Regions from separate parts of the Streptomyces sp. NPDC025833 genome, predicted to be linked through region 2. Evidence: riboswitches for the same ligand, from Rfam matches in the RefSeq annotation. Region 2 holds a riboswitch; the other holds the start of a gene.
The links. A riboswitch is a leader RNA that binds a small molecule or an ion and turns the genes downstream of it on or off. The one in region 2 is predicted to bind cyclic di-AMP.
Positions count from the first base shown of each region.

Region 1: it holds a riboswitch for cyclic di-AMP, as region 2 does, so the genes downstream of both, ACZ4K2_RS13920 (transglycosylase SLT domain-containing protein) here and ACZ4K2_RS15335 (M23 family metallopeptidase) in region 2, are expected to answer to the same signal.

Region 1 covers NZ_JBVHNF010000007.1:112,902-120,505, forward strand. Annotated here, with positions in the region: gene recQ (DNA helicase RecQ) at 1-51, shown strand, start outside; gene ACZ4K2_RS13905 (M56 family metallopeptidase) at 149-1,087, opposite strand; gene fahA (fumarylacetoacetase) at 1,595-2,812, opposite strand; gene ACZ4K2_RS13915 (HAD family hydrolase) at 3,083-3,910, shown strand; gene ACZ4K2_RS13920 (transglycosylase SLT domain-containing protein) at 3,937-4,419, opposite strand; cyclic di-AMP (ydaO/yuaA leader) riboswitch at 4,425-4,596, opposite strand; gene ACZ4K2_RS13925 (polyprenyl synthetase family protein) at 5,189-6,199, shown strand; gene ACZ4K2_RS13930 (LolA family protein) at 6,643-7,604, shown strand, end outside.
Region 2 covers NZ_JBVHNF010000008.1:18,739-26,342, forward strand. Annotated here, with positions in the region: gene ACZ4K2_RS15325 (PrsW family intramembrane metalloprotease) at 1-679, shown strand, start outside; gene ACZ4K2_RS15330 (aldo/keto reductase) at 696-1,640, opposite strand; gene ACZ4K2_RS15335 (M23 family metallopeptidase) at 1,710-2,777, opposite strand; cyclic di-AMP (ydaO/yuaA leader) riboswitch at 2,787-2,953, opposite strand; tRNA gene ACZ4K2_RS15340 (tRNA-Met) at 3,264-3,337, shown strand; gene ACZ4K2_RS15345 (dihydrofolate reductase family protein) at 3,393-4,526, opposite strand; gene ACZ4K2_RS15350 (MarR family winged helix-turn-helix transcriptional regulator) at 4,658-5,185, shown strand; gene ACZ4K2_RS15355 (GTP cyclohydrolase II) at 5,293-5,937, shown strand; gene ACZ4K2_RS15360 (DHA2 family efflux MFS transporter permease subunit) at 5,969-7,402, opposite strand; gene ACZ4K2_RS15365 (NADPH-dependent FMN reductase) at 7,414-7,604, opposite strand, start outside.

The DNA of each region.
Region 1 (7,604 bases), on a different contig from region 2:
TGGCCCGAACCCGACGACGAGCCGGAGCCGGAGCCGGACGACTGGATGTAGCCCGGTCCCGCGGGCGCGGCACGGGGCTCGGAGCCCCGGCGCCGCGCGGGCCCGGACGTCCGCGTCCCCGTCCGCGTCCGAGGCGGCCGGGTCCGGGTCAGGACATCGCGGTGAGGCCCGGGGCGAAGGTGATCAGCAGCGGCAGCAGCGGGACCAGCGCGGCCACGGTCGTCGTCAGCGCCCGGTGCCGGCGCAGCAGCCGCGGCGGCGGCTCCAGCAGGCGGTCCACGCGTTCGCCGAGGAGGCGGCGGCTGGAGTCGCAGGAGAGCACACCCCGGTGCTGGTTCAGCTCGATCAGGGCGAGGGCGGTGGTGAGGTGCCCGCAGCGCCGGGAGGCCGTGTCGTCGGCGGCCAGCTCGACCAGGCGGTGCGTCTGGTCGCAGAAATGGGCGAACAGCGGCAGGCGCGGGAAGCCGGTGGCGAGTGCGGTGGACAGGTGCAGCAGCCAGTCGTGGCGGGCGCGGGCGTGCCCGCGCTCGTGGGTGAGGACGGCGTCCAGTTGCGGATCGGTCAGCCGGTGCAGCGCCCCCGTGGTGACGACGAGCTGCGGCGGGTGCCCGGGCATCCACCAGGCGTCCGGGTACTCGTCCTCCAGCACCAGCATCGGCCCGCGCGCCGCGGGCAGTCCGGCCGGCAGCTCGGGGGCGCGTTCACGCAGTTGCGCCCGTGCCCGGCCCCTGCGGCGGCGGGCCTCGACGAGTTCCCGGGCCAGCATCGCCGTCGTCCAGGCGGCCCCGCAGGCCAGCAGCACCGTCAGCGCGGCCGCCCACACCGGCGCGGTGGACAGGTCGTAGGCGGCGGTCACGGCGGGCGGCGCGGGCGCGAACACGCGGTCGCGGACCGTGTGGAAGACGGCCGCCGCACCCAGGACCAGTGCGGTCAGGCAGCACAGCAGCACGGTGGCGATCAGGCATTGCCACACCCAGAGCGCGACCACGGGTTCCCGCTCGGTCCAGGCCGCCCGGGTCAGCGCGCGTGGTGCCGGTACCGCGGCCGTCAGGGCGACGACGCTCAGCAGGAGCAGGCAGACGGTCATGCCGGGGCTCCGGTTCCTCGTCGGAAAGGCGTGCGGGTGTCGGTGGTGCCGGGCACGCGGGGTGCGGCCGTGGGCCGCACGGAGTGCGTGTCCCTGCCAGTATGGCGAAGTCGGGCGGCCGGAGGCAGGTGTCCGCGGTGATCCGCCCCGACCGGCCACGCGTGCGCGGGCGCGTGACCCGAAGGGGGGACCGCCGTCCGGCGACGGCCACCGGAATCCGCCGGTCGGCGACGGCCACCCGGAAGCCGCCGGTCGGTGGCGGCCACCCGGAAACCGTCGGTCGGTGGCGGCCACCCGGAAACCGCCGCTCGGCGGCGGCCACCGGTCACACGGTCACCGGCCGCCGGTCACACGGTCGGCGGCGGCGTTCGCCGCGTCGCTCGCGCGAGGCCGGGAGGGCGGACCCGTGCCCGCCGCCCGCAGCGGGCGGCGGGCGGCGGGCACGGGAAGGTGCCGGCGGCGGGCGTGCCGGTCACGTGCCGCGACGCGGGCCCGCCGTGCCGCGGCTCAGCCGGCCACGACCCGTCCGGTGACCTCGCTCAGCCCCACCCGGCGGCCGTCCGGGCCCGGTGCCCACGCCGACAGCGTCACCACGTCACCGTCCTCCAGGAACGCGCGCTTGCCGTCGGGGAGTTCCAGGGGCTCGCGGCCGTTCCAGGTCAGCTCCAGCAGCGAGCCGCGCTGCCCTTCGGCCGGCCCGCTCACGGTGCCCGAGCCGTACAGGTCGCCCGTGCGCAGCGAGGCGCCGTTCACCGTCATGTGGGCGAGTTGCTGGGCGGCCGTCCAGTACATCGTGGAGAAGGGCGGCTCGGAGACCACGTGACCGTTGACGGCCACGGAGATGCGCAGGTCGTAGCCGCCGGGCTCGGCGCCGGCCGCCGAGTCGTCCAGGTAGGGCAGCAGCGGGTGCGTGCGCTCGGGGGGCGCCACGCGCGCGTGCTCCAGCGCCTCCAGCGGGGTGATCCACGCCGACACCGACGTGGCGAAGGACTTGCCGAGGAACGGGCCCAGGGGGACGTACTCCCAGGCCTGGACGTCCCGCGCTGACCAGTCGTTCAGCAGGCACAGCCCGAAGACGTGGTCCCGGAAGCCGTCCAGCGCGACCGGGCTGCCCAGCCGCGACGGCACGCCCACGACGAAGCCGACCTCGGCCTCGATGTCGAGCCGGACCGACGGACCGAAGACGGGTGCGGGGTCGGCCGGTCCCTTGCGCTGCCCGGAGGGCCGTACGACGTCCGTGCCCGAGACGACCACGGTGCCGGAGCGGCCGTGGTAACCGATCGGCAGGTGCTTCCAGTTGGGGGTGAGGGAGTCCTCGGCGTCGGGGCGGAAGATCTGGCCGACGTTGCGGGCGTGGTGCTCCGAGGCGTAGAAGTCGACGTAGTCCGCCACTTCGAAGGGCAGGTGGAGGGCCACCTCGGACAGGGGGTGGAAGAACGGCTCCACCGTCTCGCGGTGCGCCGGGTCGGTGACCCAGGACGTGACGGCGCCGCGCACCTCCGACCAGGTGGTGCGGCCGGCCGCCAGCAGCGGGTTGAGGGTCGGCCGGGCGAGCAGCTCCCGGTGGGGCGAGCCGAGCGCCGCGGCCGTGGCGCCCGCGTCGAGGACGTGGTTCCCGAGTCGGACGCCGATCCTCCGCTCCGTGCCGCCGGAGGGCGTGAACACGCCGTAGGGGAGGTTGTGCGGGCCGAAGGGATCATCCTCGGGGACGTCGAAGGGGGGCATGGGGTGCTGCCTCACTCTCATCCGGGGCCATGCATGGCAGTGCGTTCCATGTGGTCGCGGCACACGTTACGGCTGTCCCACGTGTCTTGGGCAGTGCCTCCCGCTGTCCTCGGCAGGTCGCCCGCGCGGCGGCTCCCGGCCGATTCCCCCTTCCGCACGCGGAACTGGTCGTCATCGGGGCTCGGCCGAGGGGCACTTGGGGGCGAACAGCACGTAAGTATGGGGAAAGACCGGTGAGTCGGCCGGGCGAGGTGTCCGTATTCTCTGATCATGGACCCCTCCCCGGCATATGCACTGATCGCCACCGACCTGGACGGGACGCTGCTGCGCGGCGACGACACCGTCTCCGACCGGTCGCTCGCCGCGCTCGCGCGGGTGGCGCGCGCCGGTGCCCGGCACCTGGTGGTGACCGGGCGGCCGGCTCCCCGGGTGCGGCCGCTCCTCGCGGCCCTCGGCTGCACGGGGCCGGCGGTGTGCGGTCAGGGGGCGCAGGTCTACGACGCCGGGACGGACCGCCTGGTGTGGTCCGTCCGGCTGGACCGGGGGCTGGCGGAGGCCGCGCTCGGCAAGATCGAGGCGGAGGTGGGGCAGGTCTACGCGGCGGTCGACCAGGACGGCGTGGACGGGCTCACCCTCATCGAGCCCGGCTACCGGATGCCCCACCCGTCGCTGCCCGCGGTGCGGGTCGGCCGCCGCGACGACCTGTGGCGCCGCCCCATCAGCAAGGTCCTGCTGCGGCACGCCGTCCTGTCCGACGACGAGCTGGCGGCCGTGGCGCGCTCGGTGGTGGATTCGCTGGCCACGGTCACCATGTCGGGGCCGGGCACCGTGGAGCTGCAACCGAGCGGGGTGACGAAGGCGACCGGGCTCGCCCTGGCCGCCGAGCGGCTCGGGATCGGCGCGGAACGGGCGCTGGCCTTCGGCGACATGCCCAACGACGTCCCGATGTTCGACTGGGCCGGGCGGGGTGTCGCCATGGCCAACGCGCACCCCGAACTCAAGGCGGTGGCCGACGAGGTCACCTTGTCCAACGAGGACGACGGCATCGCCGTCGTCCTCGAAAGACTGTTCCCGTCCGACCGGCCGGCCTTCCGGTAGCTCCCGTCAGGCCGGCCCGCCGGCCGTCAGTACGCGCTGGACACGTTGTCGATCGAGCCGTACCGGGCGGCCGCGTAGTTGCAGGCGGCGGTGATGTTCGCGACCGGGTCGTAGATGTTGAAGGACGTTCCGGCGACGTGGTACGCGTTGAACGTCGGGTCGATGACCTGGAGCAGTCCCTTGGACGGGATGCCCTTGGCGGCGTTGGAGTCCCAGAGGTTGATGGCCGAGGGGTTGCCCGACGACTCCCGCATGACGTTGCGGTAGATGCCGTTGTAGGTGCCCGGGATGCGCTTCTCGGCCATGATCGCGAGCGACTGGCGGATCCAGCCGTCGAGGTTGTTCGTGTACCCGGCGGACACGGCCGTCGTGGTGCCGGTGGGGGCGGCGGAGGCGCTGGTCGCGCCGACGACCGGCAGGGCGAGGACGGCGGCACCGGTGCCGGCGGCGGCCAGGGTGCGGACGAGGCGGGTGTTCCGGGTACGGCGGGGCTGAACGGCTGCAGGCATGGCGGTGTTCCTCTCCGGCGCCTGCGAGGTGAGCTGTCGGGTTCGGGCGGGGAGGTGCCCGGCCGTGCCCCGAAGGAGGCACGGCTTCACCCCGAGCCGTCCCGGGCGGCGAATGCCGTCCGGACCGGCGACTTACCTGGGTCCCCCGCTCCTGCCGTGCGAATGAGTTCGTGGATGGGTATGCGGGCGGCGGCAGGATTCGGCGTCCGCCCGACGGCCCGGAACGTATGCGAGAGCACATGCCGGGAACAAGGGCCGGTTTCACACAACGTGCGATTTGACCTTGATCGACAGCGTATGGGGTGCTTGATCCTTTGCGATCGCCAACCCTCAACTCGCTTACGGGGCGCGAAGATGGAGGGGTTTCGGCGGGCCGTCCGTGACGACGGGGAGAGTGACCCAACTCACGAAATAGCAAAATACGCTAATTCAGACATGAGGGATGAGTGGGATTCGGGCCCGAAGTCCGCGTGGTGATGGAATCCGCGGCGCGACGCTCACCGGTCTCGCGTCGATCGACAGGGGCCGGTGGGCCGAAAAGGGTGCGGAGAGGTGGCGACACAGTGCCCGGATTACTGTTAAGTCGGTAAATGTCCGTTCTTACTATGTGATCAAAACCATGCCGGTCCTGGTCCGATACCGCCCAGGCTGGACCGGTGGGCGCTATCGGTGATCGAAACAGGACCGGATACGCTGACTTGAGTGATGGCAGCGACCTATCGACAAACCGTGTAATCGCCAGCAGACACCAGCAGACAGGAGACCCCTCGTGACCGTCGTCGGGCCGTTCGGGCTGAGCGTGCGGGACCAGGCTCTGGAAGCCGATGTCCAGGCCGGATTGACGGCTGTCGAGGAAGGCTTGCTCGATGCCACCAAGAGCGAGGTCCCGTTCATCACGGAGGCCGCGCAGCACTTGGTCCGTGCGGGCGGGAAACGATTCCGGCCACTGCTGGTGATGCTCGCGGCCCAGTTCGGCGACCCCTACGCGCCGGGCATCGTGCCGTCGGCGGTGGTCGTGGAGCTGACCCACCTGGCGACGCTCTACCACGACGACGTCATGGACGAGGCGGCCGTCCGCCGCGGCGTGGACAGCGCCAACGCGCGCTGGGGCAACTCCGTCGCGGTCCTCACCGGGGACTTCCTCTTCGCCCGCGCCTCCCAGATCCTCGCCGACCTCGGCCCGGAGGCGGTCCGGGTGCAGGCCTTGGCGTTCGAACGGCTGGTCACCGGCCAGATCCTGGAGACCGCGGGTCCCTCGGACGGGCGTGACCCGGTCGAGCACTACCTGGACGTGCTCGCCGGCAAGACGGGCTCCCTGGTGGCGGTGGCCTGCCGGTTCGGCGCGATGATGTCCGGCGCCGACGAGACGGTCGTCGACGTGCTCACCCAGTACGGCGAGCGGCTCGGGGTCGCCTTCCAGCTCGCGGACGACGTACTGGACATCGCCTCCGACTCCCACGAGTCCGGCAAGACCCCGGGCACCGACCTGCGCGAGGGCATCCCGACCCTGCCGGTGCTCCGGCTGCGCGAGCGGGCGGCCAAGCTGGGGCTGGCCGAGGACGTCGCGCTGTGCGAACTGCTGGCCTCCGATCTCACCGACGACGCCCGGCTCGCCGAGGCGCTGGCCGGCCTGCGCGCGCACCCCGCGCTGGAGCAGGCCCGCCGGGACACGGTCCGCTACGCGCAGGAGGCGCGGGCCGTACTGGCCCCGCTGCGCGAGTGCGACGCCAAGGCAGCGCTGGTGGAACTGTGCGACGCGGTGGTCCACCGCGCCGGCTGACCCGGCCGGGCGCGGCCCGCGCCCCCGGCGCCCTCCCACCGCGCCCCCTCATCGCACGTCCCGCCGAGCCCGTGACGCTCCACCGGCCCGTGACGCTCCGCCGAGCCCCCAGCGCGCCGCGGAGCCCGGGCGTACGCCCCTCACCGCGCGTCTCACCGACCACCGGGGCACGCCCCCACCGCGCGCACCTCTCCCGCCCCGGGCGCACACCCATATGGCGGTACCGTCCCGCACGACCCCTACGGGTAGAGGTAGGGCGCCGTCGCCCTGTGTCATACCGCAGTCGTACACCGAGTTGCCTCCGAGGGCTGACGCGTCCGCGCGGCCGATTTGGTCATATGGGAATCACGGAAATCACCACTCCTCACCGATTCGGGTGAGAATGGCGGCTCAGGTGGACCAGCGTGAGAACAGCCGCCGCCGACGACGGAGGTAAGGCACACATGGCACCGTACGAATCCGACGACGCAGTGGGCGCCGCGCGGGACGAGGACCCGGGCTCCGGACGGCGCAAGGCCGCACGGTACGCCGTGCCGGTCGCGGTGGTGGGGGTGGCGGCGGCCACGATCGGGCTCGTCCCGGCGCTCGCCGACTCCGGCGACCCCGACCTGCCGAAGATCAGCACGCAGCAGCTCATCGAGAAGATGGCCAGGTCGGACGTGCAGCGGCTGTCCGGCACCGTGAAGATCAGCACCGACCTCGGCCTGCCCGACCTCGGCGGTCTGGGCGACGGCCTGGTCCCGGGGGCGGGCGGCGGCGCCGGCGACGGGTCCTCCGCCGACCCGCGGTCCAAGCTCACCGGGCTGTTGTCCGGCACCCACACCCTGCGCGTCGCCGCCGACGGCCCCGACCGGCAGAAGCTGTCGCTGCTGGAGAGCGGCGCCGAGTACAGCCTCGTCCACGACGGCAAGGACGTCTGGGGCTACGACAGCAGGAGCAACGAGGTCTACCACTCGACCGGGGCCGCCACCGGCAAGAACCGCGAGGCCCAACCCCCGGCCACGCCCAAGGACTTCGCCGACGAGGCCCTGAAGGCGGTGGACGACACCACGTCCGTCACCGTCGACGGCACCGCGCAGGTCGCCGGACGCGACGCCTACAAGCTGCTGATCCGGCCCCGGCAGTCCGACAGCACGGTCGGCGCGATCAGCATCGCGGTGGACGCGCGGACGGGCCTGCCGCTGAAGTTCACGCTGACCCCGAAGAGCGGCGGTGCCGCCGTGGTCGACGCGGGCTTCACCCGGGTCTCCTTCGCCCGGCCGGCCGCCTCCACCTTCGACTTCACCCCGCCCAAGGGCGCCAAGGTCACCGAGGGGGACGACGCCGCCAAGGCGCCCGAGCACACCCCGGGACGCGGCGACCGTCCCGGCGGCGGCAAGGGCATGGAAGGGTTTCCCGGCGGTGG
Region 2 (7,604 bases):
GTTCGCGCATCCCCTGTTCACCGTCCTCACCGGCATCGGCTTCGGCACCGCCGCGCTGTCCGCGGACCGGCAGCACGTGCGGCGCGTACTGCTGCCGGCCGGCGGACTGCTCCTCGCGATGGGCATGCACGCCCTGTGGAACGGTTCCGCGACCTTCGGCCAGTACGGCTTCTTCGCCGTGTACGGCGGCTTCATGGTGCCGGCGTTCGGGCTGCTGACCTGGCTGGCGGTCTGGTCCCGGCAGCGGGAGCTGCGGATCGTGCGCGCGGAGCTGCCGGCCTACGTGCTGGCCGGGTGGCTGGGGCCGGCCGAACCGTTCGCCCTGGGCTCGATGCGGGCGCGGCGGATGGCCCGGGACTACGCCCGGCACCACGCCGGGCGCCCGGCGGCCCGGGAGGTGGCGCGCTACGAGAGGTGCGCCACCTCGCTCGCCTTCCTGCGGCGGCGCGGCCGCGCGGGCCGGGCCGGGGCCGACTTCGTCGTCCGGGAGCGGGAGCTGCTGGACGAGCTGTGGCGGCGCCGGGACCTGGCCCGGCCGGCCCTGGAGTACGCCGCGCGGACGGCCGCACCGGTCCGGCCGGGGTACGGGGGGCCGGTGCCCGTGGGGCCCTGGCAGGCGTACGGCCGCCCGGTGGCGCCGTACACGCCGTACGCCCCCTACAACCCGTACCGGTCCTAGGGCCGGTGCGGGCGGGTCAGGCCGACGCCTCCGTCAGCCTGGCGACCTCGGTGCCGGTCAGCTTCAGGTCCGCCACGCCCAGCAGCGCCGGGAGCTGTTCCACGGTGCGCGCCGAGGCGATGGGGGCGATGACCGTCGGCTGGGCGGCCAGCCAGGCGAGGGCGACCGTGGCGACCGGGGCCTCGTGGGCCGCGGCGACCTCGTCCAGTGCCGCGAGGACCCGCGGGCCGCGCTCGGACTCCGCGTACTCCCGGGCCCGGCCGGCGCGGGCGCTGTCGACGGTCGCGCCGGGCCGGTACTTGCCGGTGAGGAAGCCGGCGGCGAGCGCGAAGTACGGGACGGCGGACAGGCCCTCGCGGGCGACGAGGTCCTGCAAGGGGCCCTCGTAGGTGTCGCGGGAGACCAGGTTGTAGTGCGGCTGGAGGGCGACGTAGCGGGCGAGTCCCTCGCGGTCGGAGAAGTCGAGGGACTCCTCCAGGCGCTCCGCGGTGATGTTGGAGGCGGCGATGTGCCGGACCTTTCCGGCCTTCACCAGCTCGTCCAGCGCGCCGATGATCTCCTCGACGGGCACCTCGGGCTGGTCGAAGTGGGTGTAGTAGAGGTCGATGTGGTCGGTGCCCAGGCGGCGCAGGGAGGCGTCGGCGGCCGCCTTGATGGTGGCGGCGGACAGCCCCTGGTGGTCCGGGTGCTGGCCGACCTTGGTCGCGATGACGACGTCGGCGCGGTTGCCGCGCGCCTTGACCCACCTGCCGATGATCGTCTCCGACTCGCCGCCCTGGTTGCCCTCGATCCAGGCGGTGTAGGAGTCGGCGGTGTCGATGAAGTTGCCGCCCGCCGCCGCGTAGGCGTCGAGGACGGCGAAGGAGGCCTGCTCGTCGGCGGTCCAGCCGAACACGTTGCCGCCGAGCGACAGCGGGAAGACCTCGAGGTCGGAAGTGCCGAGTTCACGAAGTGACGTCATACGTCACGTCAACGCCGGCGGGGGACGATCGCATCCCGTCGCCGGCGCCGGGTTCGCCGAGGAGGCGGATCAGGGGTTGAGGCCCTTGTCGCGCAGCCACGCCATCGGGTCGATGCCGGAGGGCTGGCCGCCCGGGTGGACCTCCAGGTGCAGGTGGGGGCCGGTGACGTTGCCGGTGGCGCCGACGCGGCCGATGACCTCGCCGGTGGCGACCCGCTGGCCGGCGGAGACGTTGATCGAGGACTGGTGGCAGAACCACACCTCGGTGCCGTCGTCCAGGGTGAGGATCGTCCGGTAGCCGTAGGCCCCGGCCCAGCCCGCCTCGGTGATCGTGCCGCCGTGGACGGCCTTGATCAGGGTGCCCGTGGGGGCGGCGAAGTCGAGGCCGGTGTGGTGGCCGGAGGACCACATCGAACCGGCCTGGCCGAACGTCGAGGTGAGCGTGTAGGCGGAGGTCGGCAGCGCGTACTGCTTGGCCAGCTCCGCCAGCCGCTTCGCCTCGGCCGCCGCCGCCGCCTTCCGCTTCGCCTCGGCCTCGGCCTTCTCGGCGGCGGCCTCCGCCTTCTCCTTCGCGGCGGCGGCCTGGACGGCGGCGGCCCGCTCCGCTTCGGCGGCCGCGTCGGCGCTCTGCTTGCGGGCGGCGGCGAACGCGGCGGCGGTGGCCCTGCTCTCGGCCTGGCCCTGCTGCTGCTCGGCCTGGGCCATGATCCGGTTGCGCAGGGTCTCGCCGGCGTCGCCGGACCGCGCGTCGTCGGCGGCGGAGTCCACGGCGACGGTGCTGAGCGTGGTGGCCACGGCCTCGGGGGCCTGCTCGGCCTCGTCACCGAGGAGCGAGCCGACGGAGGGCAGGTCGGGCAGGGTGAGGGAGACCGGCGGCTTGCCGGTGTTGGCGCTCGCCATGCCGCCCGCGCCGACCGCGGCGATCACGCCGACGCCGAGGACGGTGGAGCTGCGCGCGAAGCCGCCGCGCTGCTTGGCGACGCGGTGCCGGCCGCGGACCGGGGTGACGGAGTCCTCGGTGGGATTCCATTCCTCCCAGGGCCCCTCCTCGGCGCGGTAGGCGCCGTAGCCGAAGGTGTCGGGCTCGCGCTGGGCCGGGGTGAACGGGGCTTCGGGAACAGGCCGGTTGGACGCCACGCGGGCGTACTCCTTTCCTTCCTCCGCCTACCGGGTTAGCTGACGGGTTCGGAGCAGGAAGGTCTCCTACGCGCGTATACCGGTCGTGGACTCCGCGAGTTCACGGCCGTATCCGCGTGATTCACCCCAAAGTAGTGGTTCCCCGGCTCCCTTGCGGGATTAGGCGCATGCGCACGGAGCCGTCTCGGGTGACGGCTGGGACGACCGCGCTGCGTTATCGAACGTTAATAGACCCGCCAGTGACTTTCCAAGCCCGTCCGGCTTGATCATCGACGTTTTCCGCGACGGATCCATCACCCACTACTCCGCCAAAAAGGGCGAGTTGACCGCGGCATGGAAGCGTTCAGTAGTCACCGACGGTTTTGATGGTGACTCAGCGGTGATGCGTACGGCGCTCGACTGGTCACCCAAAGTCACGGTTCTCGGGGGCCGGGGAAACCGATGTGCGGAGCGCCCCGCGGATGACGTATGCTGGTCACACAACGACGCGGGGTGGAGCAGCTCGGTAGCTCGCTGGGCTCATAACCCAGAGGTCGCAGGTTCAAATCCTGTCCCCGCTACTGAAGGCCCGGGGCCCGGAATCCATTGGATTCCGGGCCCCGGGTGTTTTCGCGTTCAGTCCGGCAGGTGGGCGTTGGGCGCCTTGGCGAGGGCCTCCAGTTCGGGCAGGACGACGACCCGGACCCCGGCGGCGGTCAGGAGTCCCGTGCCGTCGGCGCCGGCCACGAACGTGTCGGGTTCGCGCCAGGCGGTGACCACCCGGCGCACCCCGGCCCGCAGGATCAGCTCGGCGCAGGGGGCGGGGCGGGAGGCACGGCGGGCACAGGGTTCGAGACTGCTGTAGACCGTGGCACCGGCCAGCCGCGGGTCCGCCGCGTCGATCTTCGCGAGGGCCGCCTCCTCGGCGTGCACCACGGGGTCGCCGCCCTCGCGCGAGTGGCCGCGGGCCAGCTCCGTGCCGTCCGCGGCGACCACGACCGCGCCCACGCTGAACGCCGTCCCCGAAGGCGGGCAGAGCGCCGCGAGGCGGCACGCGGTGCGCAGCCAGTGGCGGTCGGCGGCGACGGGGACCGTGCCCGTGCCGGGGGCGGTGGGCGCGTAGCGGACCAGGACGACGTCCTCGATCCGCCGGGTGTCGAGCAGCCGCAGCCGTCCGCCCTGGTAGCCGCCCGGCCCGAACAGCCGGGGCGCCGCGGGGTCGCCGACGAACAGCGGGGCGAGGACCAGTTGGAGCTCGTCGGCGAGCCCCTGCCGCAGGAGCTGGGTGTGGACCGTGCCGCCGCCCTCGACCATCAGCCGCCCGACCCCGCGCACGTCGTGCAGGTGCTCCAGCAGGGCGCGCCAGTCCAGGGCGGGGCCGAGGGGGACGACGTCGGCGGCGTGCCCGAGGCGGCGGGCGGCCCGCTCCGCACCCCCGTCGGTCGTGTAGACGGCCTTCTCGCCGCCGGTGTGCCAGAAGCGGGCGTCCGGATCGAGGTCGCCGGAGCCGGTGACGGCGACCTTCAGCGGGTACTCCGGCCGGCCCTCCGCGCGCCGGGCAGCGCGCCGCTCGGCGGAGTTCACCAGCAGCCGGGGGTCGTCGGCACGGATCGTGCCGGCGCCGACGAGGACGGCGTCGGCGAGGGCCCGCTCCGCGTCGACGCGGTCGAAGTCGGCCGGGCCGGACAGCAGGAGCCGTTCGGGGCCGGTGTCGTCCAGGTAGCCGTCGAGGGAGACGGCGGCGGACAGCAGCACGTACGGCAGGGGCATCGGCACTCTCTCTTCCGGAGGCGGCCGGCCGCGGGAGCGGTCGGCCGGCGGGGGGCCGGCGGCGGAAAGGGTGGATCACCGGGCGGTGTGACCGGCTTGGTTCAAGTTTGAAACAAACCTACACTGGCCGCATGACGACCCGCTGGCTCAGCCCCGAGGAGCAGCGCGCCTGGCGCGCCTACATCGCCGCCTCCCGCCTCCTGGAGGACGCGATCGACCGGCAGCTCCAGCAGGAGGGCGGCATGCCGCACCTGTTCTACTCGGTGCTGGCCAACCTCTCCGACGCGCCCGGCCGGCGGCTGCGCATGACCGACCTGGCCGAGACGCTGAAGATCACGCGCAGCCGGCTGACGTACGCGGTGACCCGGCTGGAGCGGGACGGCCTGGTGCGCCGGGAGAACTGCGACCGGGACAGGCGCGGCTCGCTCGCGGTGCTGACCGACGCGGGCACGGCGGTTCTGGAGCGTACGGCACCGGGGCACGTCGAGACGGTGCGCGCCCTGCTGTTCGACCGGATCACCCCGCAGCAGGTGGAGCAGTTGGAGGAGATCTTCGCGGGGATCGCGCGCGGGCTGCAGGGCGACGGGGACGCCCCCGCCGCCGAGGACGTGCCGTGGCGGCGGCGGTCGGCCCCCTGCCCCGGCCAGGCGGCCGGATGAGCCCCGGACGAACTGTTGATTCAACTTTGAAGCATGGGATAGGGTCACGCTCCGGTTGTGCTTCAAATCTTAAGCACCTCTCCTCCGCACGGAACCCGGAGACCCGCATGCCCGACATCCCCGCCGCCACCCCGCGCGCCCGCGTCCGGGTACCGCTGCGCTTCGCCGACGGTTACCGCGCCGACGCCGAACTCGTCACCTTCCACGGCCTCGCCGACGGCCGCGAGCACCTCGCCGTCGTCCTCGGCGACCCCGGGCCGGTCCCGCTGGTGCGCCTGCACTCCGAGTGCCTGACCGGTGACGTCCTCGGCTCGGCCCGCTGCGACTGCGGCCCGCAGCTGCGCGAGGCGGTCGAGCTCGTCGCCGGCCGCGGCGGGGTGCTGCTCTACCTCCGCCAGGAGGGCCGGGGCATCGGCCTGTACAACAAGCTCGACGCCTACGCCCTCCAGGACGAGGGGCTCGACACCTACGAGGCGAACACCGCCCTGGGGCTCCCGGAGGACGCCCGCGACTACACCGCCGCCGCGCAGATGCTCGCCGCCCTCGGCATCACGGAGCTGGACCTGCTGTCCAACAACCCCGACAAGGCCGGGCAGTTGCGCGCGCTGGGGGTGGCCGTACGGGAGCAGGTGCCGACCGGGGTCTTCACCACGGCGCACAACGTCCGCTACCTGCGCGCCAAGGTGCTCCACACCCGGCACACACTGCCGCTGGCCGACCTGACGGACCTGACCGGCGTGACGGCGGGCTAGCGCGGCCCGGCCTCGGCCCGGGCGGTGCGTCTCAGCCCGGCCGGTGGGCCGGGAGCCGGAGCGCCGGGAGGACGCCGAGGGCGAGCAGCGCGGCCGCCACGGCGTAGGCGAGCCGGAAACCGTGCGGGCCCGGCCCGGCCGCGCCCAGCACCACCGACAGCAGGGCCGTGCCGGTGGACGCGGCGAGCTGGGCGTTGATGCTCAGCGCGGTGCTCGCCCCCGGCAGCCGGTCCGCCGGCAGGCCCCGGGAGGCGGCGGTCATCGCGGGCATCAGCGTCGTACCGGCGCCCACGCCCAGCACCATGCCCGCGGCGACGATCCGCCAGGACGCGACCCCCTCCGTGCCGGTCTGCCAGGCCAGCAGGCCCATGCCGAGGGCGCCGACCGCGCACCCGGCCGCGACCAGCCGGCGCGGCGCGACCCGGTCGACGCGCCGCGCCGCGATCTGCATGGTCGCACCGACCACGAGCCCGACCGGCGCGCCGAGCAGCCCCGCGGCCGTCGCGCCCAGGCCCCGCTCCTGCTGCCAGTACAGCGGGCCCAGCAGCATCGACCCGAAGTAGCCGCAGGTGAAGGGGGCCAGCGTGGCGACCCCGGCGGCGAAGGTGCGGTCCCGCAGCAGGCGCAGGTCCAGCAGCGGGGCGCGGACGGTGAGCGCCCGCCGGACGAAGGCCGCGACGAGGAGGGCCCCGGCGAGCGCCGGTACCAGCGCGCCGGGTGCCGCGAGGTCGCCGTGCTCACCGCCCCGGGACAGGCCGTAGAGCAGCAGGGCCAGGCCGGGCGAGAGCATCAGCAGGCCGGGGACGTCCAGCCGGGGCGGGGCGGCGCCGCCCGCTGCGGGGGCGTCCGCCGGCAGCAGGCGGACCGCGAGGAGCAGCGCCAGGGCCCCGACGGGCAGGTTGATCAGGAAGATCCAGTGCCAGGACGCGGTGTCGACGAGCCAGCCGCCGAGCACCGGACCGGCGACCGGGCCGATCAGGACGGGCAGCCCCAGCAGGGCCGTCGCCCGCCCCATGCGGGCCCGGTCCGCGACCCGCATGCCCATCGCCATGCCGACCGGTTGCAGCAGCCCGCCGCCCAGCCCCTGCACGGTCCGGAACGCGATCAGGCTGCCCGCGTCCCAGGCGCAGGCGGCGAGCAGGGAGCCCAGCGTGAACAGGGCGAGCGCGACCACGTAGGTGCGCTTGGCGCCGATCCGGCCCATCGCCCAGCCCGCGGCCGGGACGACCGCGGCGAGCGCCAGCGTGTAGGCGGTCGCGGCCCACTGGATGGTCTCCAGCGGGGCGCCGAAGGTCTCCGAGAGGCGGCGCAGCGCGACGTTGACGATCGTCATGTCGAGCACGGACATGATCGTGCCGAGGACCACGACGGCGGCGACGCGGCGCAGGGCGGCCGGGCCGGCGGCGCCGGCGGTCCCGGCCGGGGAGCCGGGCCGGACGGTGCCGGGAGGACGGAGGGTGCTCATCGCCGGCCGCCTCAGCCCGCGTAGGGGCGCTCGGTGCGCGCGGTCCGCAGCGTCCGCGCCCACCAGGCGAGCTGGCCGAGCATGCCCTTGGCGGCGCCGGCGCAGATCTCGGCGTCGCGCGGGACGCCGTCCTCGCCGAGGCCGGACCAGGGGCCGTGCAGGCTCACCGAGTCGCGCACGGTCACGGCGTGCAGCTCGGCGA